DNA from 3 places in the Proteus sp. Marseille-Q3619 genome. Region 3 is predicted to be linked to each of the others. Evidence: predicted binding sites of a transcription regulator. Region 3 holds the regulator's gene; each other region holds the start of a gene.

Region 1 (3,272 bases), 1.6 Mb from region 3:
CCCATTAATCTTTCTGTATTATAAGATTCTAGGCATCTTTACCCATTCTTATATGTGATGAAAATCATATTTTCAATGAAACAATTGCAACAAATTCATTAATTGAGAGATGTATCTCAAATTTATAGTAAAAATCCCCGAAATAACTTTAATTAAATCGAGGATTTAAGAATGGAGAATAAGAAAGGTATCAACTATAAAGATGCAAAATAATAGGGAAGATAAATGGCGCTGTAAGGGAAGTAATAATCCCACAGGTCATTAATGCCAGTGAGCTATAAGCACCTTCAATATAATCGACTTCAGCCGCTCTTGCTGTTCCCACTGCGTGAGAAACGGTTCCCATTGCTAAACCACGAGATGCGTGAGTAGGAATACGCAGTATTTTAAAGAGTGTGTGACCAAAAATGGCACCTAAAATACCTACTGCAATAACACATGCAGCACTGATTGCAGGAATACCACCGATGGAATCTGCGACAGCCATTGCGATAGGTGTTGTCACTGATTTAGGTAAAATTGATGCAGCAATTTCGGGTGTTGCTCCTGCCCATAAGGCAATCGCAGTACCACTGACCATTGCGGCAATACTACCGATAAAGCAAATACTGATCAGCGATTTCCACTGTGCGCGAATTTGGTGTAATTGCTGATAAAGTGGAATGGCTAAGGCAACCACAGCCGGTTGCAATAAGTCATTTAAAATACGACTACCGGCAAAATAATGCTCATAAGGTGTATGAGTGATTAATAAAATAGGAATAATAACCGCAATACCTATAAGCAAGGGGTTCAATATAGGCAATTTATAACGAGCAGCAAGTTTACGTGATAAATAAAAGACAATTATGGTTAAAGGAAGTGACCACCAAATATTCATTAACATTAACATTTTTTCTTCTCACTTAACGCTGTATCGTCGTCTTTCTGTTGCGTTTTTTCTACAACGTCCTCAACTATGTCAGGTTTTGCACCCACGATAATGCGCTCACGGTGAACATAGTGTGAGCAATAAGCGACTAATGCCATAACACCAAAGGTACTTACCACACTTGCTAAAACAATAGGGAAAAGTTGCTGACTTAATAAGTCATAATAATTCATTACTGCCACTCCGATAGGAATAAAGAGTAATGTCATATTTTTTAAGAGGATATTGGCACCCGGTTTAACCCAGCGCAAAGGGATAAGCTGGAAAGCAAGTAAACCGAAGAGAATAAGTAAGCCAACAATGCTGCCTGGAACCGCGAAGGGTAGAAGGGCTGAAATAAGATTACCCGCAAAGAGACAAAGATAAAGTACCAAAAAAGATCGTAGATAATGCCAAAGTGTAATCTGCAATCGTGCCCGTTTAGATTTCATAAGTAAGTGTCCCAAATCAACTAACAGATTTATCATACACCGATTTTGAAAGTGTGCTACGGATCACAATAAAAAAAGAGCGGGGCTCTTATAGAACCCCGCCATTTATTGATTTGGCAAATGAATCTTGGTTGTTATTTCACTTGCTGACCCGGTTTTGCACCAGAATCTGGGCTAAGTAAGAAGATATCTTTATCGCCAGGTCCTGCCGCCATTACCATGCCTTCTGAAATACCAAAACGCATTTTACGAGGTGCTAAGTTTGCCACCATTACCGTTAAACGACCTTCCAACACTTTCGGATCTGGGTATGCTGTACGAATGCCAGAAAAGACTTGGCGAGTCTCACCACCTAAGTCCAAAATTAGCTTCAGTAACTTATCTGATCCTTCAACAAAATCAGCTTGTTTAATTTCAGCGATACGCATATCAATTTTCGCAAAATCATCAAACTTAATCGTTTCTTGAATTGGTGAATCTGCTAATGGTCCTGTGACTTCTTTTACAGGTGCAATGGTGCTTTTAGATGCTTCAACCATTGCATTGGCTTTATCCATTTCAATACGGTTAAACAGTGCTTTGAATTTGGTGATTTCTGTACCTAAAAGTGGTTGTGCAAGCGCATCCCATGTTAATTCGGTTTGCAAAAAGGCTTCTGAACGTTCTGTTAATGAAGGTAAAACAGGTTTCAGATATGTCATCAGTACGCGGAATAAGTTAATACCCATTGTACAGATAGCTTGTAGCTGTGCATCTTGACCTTCTTGTTTTGCTACAACCCACGGCGCTTTTTCATCAATATAGCGGTTGGCTTCATCCGCTAATGCCATGATTTCACGAACTGCTTTACCAAATTCACGATTTTCAAATGACTGTGCGATAGTTTCTTTCATATCAACAAAGTGTTGATAAAGCTTAGCATCATCTAAAGAATCTGCTAATTTGCCATCAAAACGCTTGCTGATAAAACCTGCTGTACGTGATGCAAGGTTAACGACTTTATTAACAATATCGCTGTTAACACGTTGAACAAAGTCTTCTAAGTTTAGGTCAATATCATCAATGCGTGAGGAAAGTTTTGCTGCATAGTAATAGCGTAGGCAATCTGCATCAAAATGATCAAGATAAGCACGCGCTGTAATAAAGGTGCCACGAGATTTTGACATCTTCGCGCCATTTACAGTGACATAACCGTGAACAAACAGGTTGGTTGGCTTGCGGTATTCGCTGCCTTCTAACATGGCTGGCCAGAATAAGCTGTGGAAATAGACGATATCTTTACCAATAAAGTGATAAAGGTCTGCTTTGCTGTCTTTATTCCAAAACTCATCAAAACTTAAATCACCACGTTTTTCACATAAGTTTAAGAAAGAACTCATGTAGCCGATTGGTGCATCTAGCCATACATAGAAATATTTACCCGGTGCATCTGGGATTTCAAATCCAAAATAAGGTGCGTCACGAGTGATATCCCACTGTTGTAAACCGCTGTCGAACCACTCTTGCATTTTATTTGCAACTTGCTCTTGCAGAGCGCCAGAGCGTATCCACTCTTGTAACATATTGCTAAATGCAGGTAAGTCGAAGAAATAGTGCTCAGTTTCACGCATAACAGGCGTTGAACCTGATACAACAGAGCGTGGGTTGATTAATTCGGTTGGGCTGTAAGTAGAGCCACAAACTTCACAGTTATCACCATATTGGTCTGGCGCTTTACATTTAGGGCAAGTGCCTTTTACAAAGCGGTCAGGCAAAAACATGCCTTTTTCTTCATCATAAAGCTGAGAAATAGTTTTGCTTTTGATGTGACCATTTTTTTTCAGTGCAAGATAAATTTTAGTCGATAATTGGCGACTCTCTTCACTGTGTGTAGAGTGATAATTGTCGTAACTGATATTAAAGCCAGCAAA
Region 2 (3,272 bases), 350 kb from region 3:
ATTAAAAATACGCCTTATTTTAATTGTACTTATACAAATAAAACGTTCATTTATTTCTGCTATTTAAGATTAAAGCCATCATTTGTTAATCGAATGATATTTTTTTTAAATTAGCCTATTCAATAAGTGCGTTTTTTAGGTTTGTTTATGTGATCTACTTCTCATTTGTGGGTTTTGTGTTGCTTTTTCCAAGCGCTATTTGTGATGGATATAGAGGGTTCTTTTTCTGGACTAGGTATAATTATCTGGCAAAAAGAGTCAATAATCTCAGGTTAGAGCATTATTGATAATCCATTAAATTTTTATGTGAACAGGGATCCTTCAATGCAACTCATTATGAGCTTGGTCGGAATGGCAACATTAATATTGATAGCCATTCTGTTTTCCAGCAATCGACGTGCAATTAGACTACGTACAGTTGGTGGCGCATTCCTTATTCAGATTGGCTTAGGTGCATTTGTTCTTTATTCCGACGGTGGTCGCGAAGTGCTTCTTGCGGTTTCTGATGGTGTTAAGAATGTTATTGATTACGGCAATAATGGGATGAGCTTCCTATTTGCAGGCCTAGTATCAGATAAAATGTTCGAGTTGTTTGGTGGTGGCGGTTTCGTATTCGCCCTACGCGTACTGCCTGTTATCGTGTTTTTCTCTTCTTTAATTGCTGTGCTGTATTACCTCGGCATTATGCAAATTGTGATTAAGATTCTTGGTGGTGGTTTACAGAAAGTCCTTGGTACATCACGCACAGAATCGATGTCTGCAACAGCCAATATCTTTGTGGGTCAGACCGAAGCTCCGCTTGTTGTTCGTCCTTATATTGCAAGAATGACAACCTCTGAGTTATTCGCTGTTATGTGTGGTGGCCTTGCTTCTGTTGCTGGTTCTGTTCTTGCTGGATATGCAAGCATGGGCGTGCCATTAGAGTATTTGATTACGGCATCATTTATGGCCGCACCAGGTGGTTTACTCTTTGCTAAGCTGTTGATCCCTGAAACAGAAACGCCAGACGATCAAAAAGATGCGCTGGATAAAATGACCGATGAAGAAAAACCAGCAAATATTATTGATGCAGCTGCAGCTGGGGCATCTTCAGGTTTACAGCTTGCTCTTAACGTCGGTGCTATGTTACTTGCTTTCGTTGCGTTAATTGCATTAGTCAATGGTATCTTAGGTGGCATTGGTGGCTGGTTTGGTTATGAGAATTTCTCATTAGAATTAGTATTAGGTTGGGTTTTTGCACCTATTGCTTTCTTAATCGGTGTACCTTGGAGTGAAGCGACCGTTGCTGGCTCATTTATTGGTCAAAAACTGGTTATTAATGAATTCTATGCTTACTCTGAATTTAGCAAATATCTACAAGATGAAGCTCAAGTTGCTGCATCAGGCTTAATCATCTTATCAGAACAAACAAAGATAATTATCTCCTTTGCACTGTGCGGTTTTGCTAACCTCTCTTCCGTTGCTGTACTGCTAGGTGGTTTAGGTGGAATGGCTCCAAATCGCCGTAAAGACGTGGCTCGTTTAGGGATGAAAGCCGTACTTGCTGGTACACTCTCTAACTTAATGAGTGCGACGATTGCAGGTTTCTTCTTTGCATTAACCGCAATGGCTGTTGTTGCTGCTTAATTGATTTTGATTATAAAGAGCAGATGGGTTTTGCCTGTCTGCTCTTTTATGTTTGTTTTCTGCTGTAATGTTAACTACTTTTATTGTGAGAGATATTTCGCAATTTGTATTGAATAGGGTCAATAGCGATATCATTTCATATTGATCTCGCTTTTTTTGCGTTATAAAGACGACTTAGAGGCGTTATTCGAGTAACATTAAACCAGAAAATGACCTAATTGTGATGTTGATCACACTTATATGTCATTGTTTGCAAGTTGCATTTGATTAGTGTGACGTAAAGCACATCTAATTGTTCCTTAGCGTGTTCAAATAAGATGTGCTGAAACTTCATGGAATGGCGAAGGCTCAATGACGGGTCGCCGAAGTGAGCATAGCGCGGTGAGAGGGAGCTCAGCTGTCGTTGTAGCGCAAGTTACAACAACATCTTCAAGGAACCAAGTCCGCTCGCCAACAAATTTAATCGCTAACCTTAAGCGTACGCCCAAAAGGGCTTGAGAAACATCGTTGGAGAGTTTTATGACAGATTTAACCGCTGCAGCGCGCCTTGCGCTGTCTTTGATGGATTTAACTACATTAAATGATGACGACACTGATGCAAAAGTGACTGCATTGTGTCATCAGGCTAAAAGCCCTGAAGGGAATACAGCCGCTATTTGTATCTATCCACGTTTTATTCCGTTAGCACGTAAAGTGTTACGCGAACAGGGTACTCCAGAAGTCCGTATCGCAACCGTAACTAACTTCCCTCATGGTAATGATGATTTAGATATCGCATTAGCAGAAACCAACGCGGCATTAGCTTATGGCGCAGATGAGGTTGACGTAGTTTTCCCTTACCGTGCATTTATGGCCGGTAACGAGCAAATCGGTTTTGATATCGTTAAAGCATGTAAAGAAGCTTGCGCAGACGCGGGTGCTTTACTGAAAGTAATTATTGAAACGGGTGAGCTGAAAGATCCAGCGCTTATCCGTAAAGCATCTGAAATTTCAATCAAAGCAGGTGCTGACTTTATTAAAACTTCCACAGGTAAAGTACCTGTAAATGCAACACTGGAAAGCGCTGAGTTAATGATCCAAGTGATCCACGATATGGGTGTTGGCAAAGAAGTTGGTTTCAAACCAGCGGGTGGTGTACGTACCGCTGAAGAAGCTGCTCAATACCTTGCATTAGCTAACCGCATTATGGGTGACAACTGGGTTGATGCCCGTCACTTCCGCTTTGGTGCGTCAAGCCTGTTAGGTAATTTATTAGCTACTTTAGGTCATGGCGAACAAAAATCGTCTAGTGGTTACTAATCCATTCGTGAAATACGCCCGCTTTTCGTTATTGTGGGCGTTACCAATGCTATAAAACCAGGAGGTTGCAGTGTTTCTTGCCCAAGAGATTATTCGTAAAAAGCGTGATGGTCATCCTTTAACTGAGGAAGAAATTCGTTTTTTCATTAATGGCGTCAGAGATAATACTGTTTCTGAAGGTCAAATTGCTGCCTTAGCAATGACTATTTATTTCCACGACATGACAATGCCAGAGCGTGTTGCTTTGACATTAGCTATGCGTGATTCCGGTTCAGTACTGAACTGGAAAAGCCTAAACTTAAATGGCCCAATTGTTGATAAACATTCAACCGGTGGTGTGGGTGATG
Region 3 (3,272 bases):
TGATTATATTTTCATATTGAATATGAATAACGATCAGGTGGGGTAATGACAAAGCAAAGCATCAACCGGGCAACTTACGATCAAGTAATGTTGCCAATTTATTCACCCGCAGAATTTATTCCTGTCAAAGGGATGGGTAGCCGTGTTTGGGATCAGCAGGGAAAATCGTATATTGATTTTGCTGGTGGTATTGCTGTTTTAGCACTGGGGCATGCTCATCCTGCTCTTAATCAAGCCTTGAAAGAACAAAGCGAACAACTTTGGCATGTTAGTAATATTTTTACTAATGAACCAGCATTGCGTTTAGCACAAAAATTAATAGATAACACATTTGCAGAACGTGTCTTTTTTGCCAATTCAGGCGCAGAAGCGAATGAGGCAGCATTTAAGTTGGCTCGCCATTATGCCATCACTCGCCATAGTCCTTATAAAACTAAAATTATTGCTTTTCACCATGCATTCCACGGCAGAACACTGTTTACAGTATCTGTTGGTGGGCAACCTAAATATGCAGATGGTTTTGGCCCTAAGCCTGCAGATATCGTGCATATTCCTTTCAATGATTTAGAGGCGGTTAAAGCTGTTATTGACGACCATACTTGTGCTGTCGTATTGGAACCTGTGCAAGGTGAAGGTGGTGTCACGGCAGCAACACCTGAGTTTATGAGGGGGCTACGTGAATTGTGCGATAAGCATCAAGCTCTGCTTGTTCTTGATGAAGTACAAACAGGTATGGGACGTACAGGCAAGCTTTTCGCCTATATGAACTATGATGTGACACCAGACATTATTACAACTGCAAAAGCGCTAGGAGGTGGTTTTCCACTCAGTGCGATGTTAACAACACATGAAATAGCTTCTGTAATGGGCGTAGGGACTCATGGTACAACTTATGGTGGCAATCCATTAGCTTGTGCAGTGGGTAATGTCGCATTTGATTTAATTAATACACCTGAGGTACTTGAGGGTGTAGAAAAGCGCTATCAATGGATTGTGAATGAACTGGTGGCAATTAATCAAACGTACGATGTCTTTTCGCAAATCCGTGGACAAGGTTTATTGATCGGTGCGCAATTGGCACCACAATATAAAGGTAAAGCCAAAGAGTTACTCAGTCTTGCTGCCAAACATGGCTTAATGATGTTAAACGCAGGAGCAGATGTAATGCGTTTTACACCATCGTTAATTATTACCCAAGAAGAATTACAAGAAGGAATGGTGGCATTAAAAGCGGCTATTGCGGAATTTGTAAAAGGGTAGTGCGGACTAAAAACCCCATCTATAAGGATGGGGTTTATACAGATTGTATCATCAATAGCCCTTTTATTGGGCTATTGTTTGTTCGGGGTGGGGAAACTTAGCGAGTCCCGTAAACGACGATAGTTTTACCGTGTGCTGAGATCAGGTTTTGATCTTCTAGCATTTTGAGAATACGGCCTACAGTTTCGCGTGAACAACCAACGATTTGACCAATTTCCTGACGTGTAATTTTAATTTGCATGCCATCAGGATGCGTCATGGCATCGGGTTGTTTTGCTAAGTTTAGTAAGGTCTGTGCAATACGGCCTGTAACATCAAGGAAAGCAAGGTTACCTACTTTTTCTGATGTTGTTTGTAATCTGTTCGCCATTTGAGCAGAAAGGCGCATCAGAATATCAGGGTTAACCTGAATTAATTGACGGAATTTTTTATAGGAAATTTCTGCTACTTCACAGGCTGTTTTTGCTCTAACCCATGCACTACGTTCTTGATCTTCTTCAAATAATCCAAGTTCACCGATGAAATCCCCCTGATTTAGGTAGGAGAGGATCATTTCTTTTCCTTCTTCATCTTTAATAAGAACAGCCACGGAACCTTTAACAATATAATAAAGTGTTTCCGCTTTCTCACCTTGGTGGATCAGCGTGCTCTTGGATGGATATTTGTGAATATGGCAGTGTGACAAAAACCATTCAAGAGTCGGGTCTGTTTGCGGCTTGCCGAGAACCATTCGCGTTATCCTCTGTACGTTAAATGCAGCCTTTCAAAACGGATAGGTTCCCTTTTGATACAGCGTGCTTAAAAATCCTATCTTTACCTATTAACTTCCTGAGAACACGGTAAGTTAATATGGAGTAGATTATAATAAATGAGAAAATAATGCATTGATCTTAACCACTATCATCAAGCAGATATTGTTTTTAACACAATTAGTGCATTAAGTCTCGTTTTACGCAGTCAGCATAATAAACCTATTTGCTAATTGCTAGTTGAATTATGAGAATGTACTCTTTTAGTTTCTGTCATCTTTAGGGGAAAATAAATGGAAGCGAGAGTTAAGTGGGTAGAAGATTTATCTTTTGTCGGTGAGTCTTCTTCTGGTCATCAAATCATGATGGATGGAAATTCGGGTGATAAAGCACCAAGCCCAATGGAAATGGTATTAATTGCTGCAGGTGGGTGTAGCGCTATTGATGTTGTGAGCATCTTACGTAAAGGTCGTCACCAAGTGACTGATTGTGAAGTGAAATTAACATCAGAAAGACGCGAAGAAGCCCCTCGTCTATTTACTGATATCAATTTACATTTTATTGTTTCAGGTAAAGAATTAACGGATAAAATCGTAGAACGAGCTGTTCAATTATCCGCAGAAAAATATTGTTCTGTTTCTTTAATGCTAGGAAAAGCAGCCAATATTACGCATTCATTTGAAATAAAAGATGCCGACTAATTTTGATATTTTAAAATAAAGTTTAATTCGAAAAATAATATCCCTTAATTAATGGGATATTATTTTTATAGAGATAAATTTTATTTTGGTTAACTTATCTTTTCGCCATTTAATAATTTTTTGACTAATGGCGCCATAATTAATTCCATCGCTAATCCTAATTTCCCGCCCGGTACAACAATAGTATTTATTGTTGACATAAATGAGCCATGCAACATCGCAAGTAAATAGGGAAAATCAATATCGGTTAAGCCTCGAAAACGAATAACAATAAAGCTTTCATCGAGAGTGGGGATTGCTTTGGCAGAAAAAGGGTTTGAAGTATCAACCGTTGGAACTCGTTGGAAGTTAATGTGAGTGCGTGAGAATTGAGGAATAATATAGCTAATATAATCATCCATTGAGCGTACAACCGAATCTCTTACCGCCTCTTGTGAGTGTCCTCTTTCTGTGGTGTCTCGAATAAGCTTTTGTATCCACTCTAGGTTTACGATAGGGACAACACCCACTAGTAAATCAACATGTTGTGCGACATCGTGCTCATTGGTGACAACGCCCCCGT

Evidence for each region. Region 3 encodes CRP, which controls carbon source genes, mostly activating them, when cyclic AMP is high. Its sites were predicted from a motif close to ATGTGANNNNNNTCACAT; they were not measured.
Region 1: a site for CRP is predicted at 1,414-1,431, ahead of ACWPWK_RS15925 (CidA/LrgA family protein). Genes of this name have one in related genera too.
Region 2: a site for CRP is predicted at 1,897-1,914, ahead of deoC (deoxyribose-phosphate aldolase). Genes of this name have one in related genera too.

The regions. Positions count from the first base shown of each region.
Region 1 covers NZ_CBDIMP010000001.1:3,460,430-3,463,701, forward strand. The annotation lists gene ACWPWK_RS15920 (CidB/LrgB family autolysis modulator) at 191-886, opposite strand; gene ACWPWK_RS15925 (CidA/LrgA family protein) at 886-1,362, opposite strand; gene metG (methionine--tRNA ligase) at 1,497-3,272, opposite strand, start outside.
Region 2 covers NZ_CBDIMP010000001.1:1,548,852-1,552,123, reverse strand. The annotation lists gene ACWPWK_RS07065 (NupC/NupG family nucleoside CNT transporter) at 325-1,626, shown strand; gene deoC (deoxyribose-phosphate aldolase) at 2,146-2,925, shown strand; gene deoA (thymidine phosphorylase) at 2,996-3,272, shown strand, end outside.
Region 3 covers NZ_CBDIMP010000001.1:1,900,625-1,903,896, reverse strand. The annotation lists gene argD (bifunctional acetylornithine/succinyldiaminopimelate transaminase) at 46-1,260, shown strand; gene crp (cAMP-activated global transcriptional regulator CRP) at 1,358-1,990, opposite strand; gene ACWPWK_RS08705 (OsmC family protein) at 2,303-2,710, shown strand; gene ACWPWK_RS08700 (phosphoribulokinase) at 2,800-3,272, opposite strand, start outside.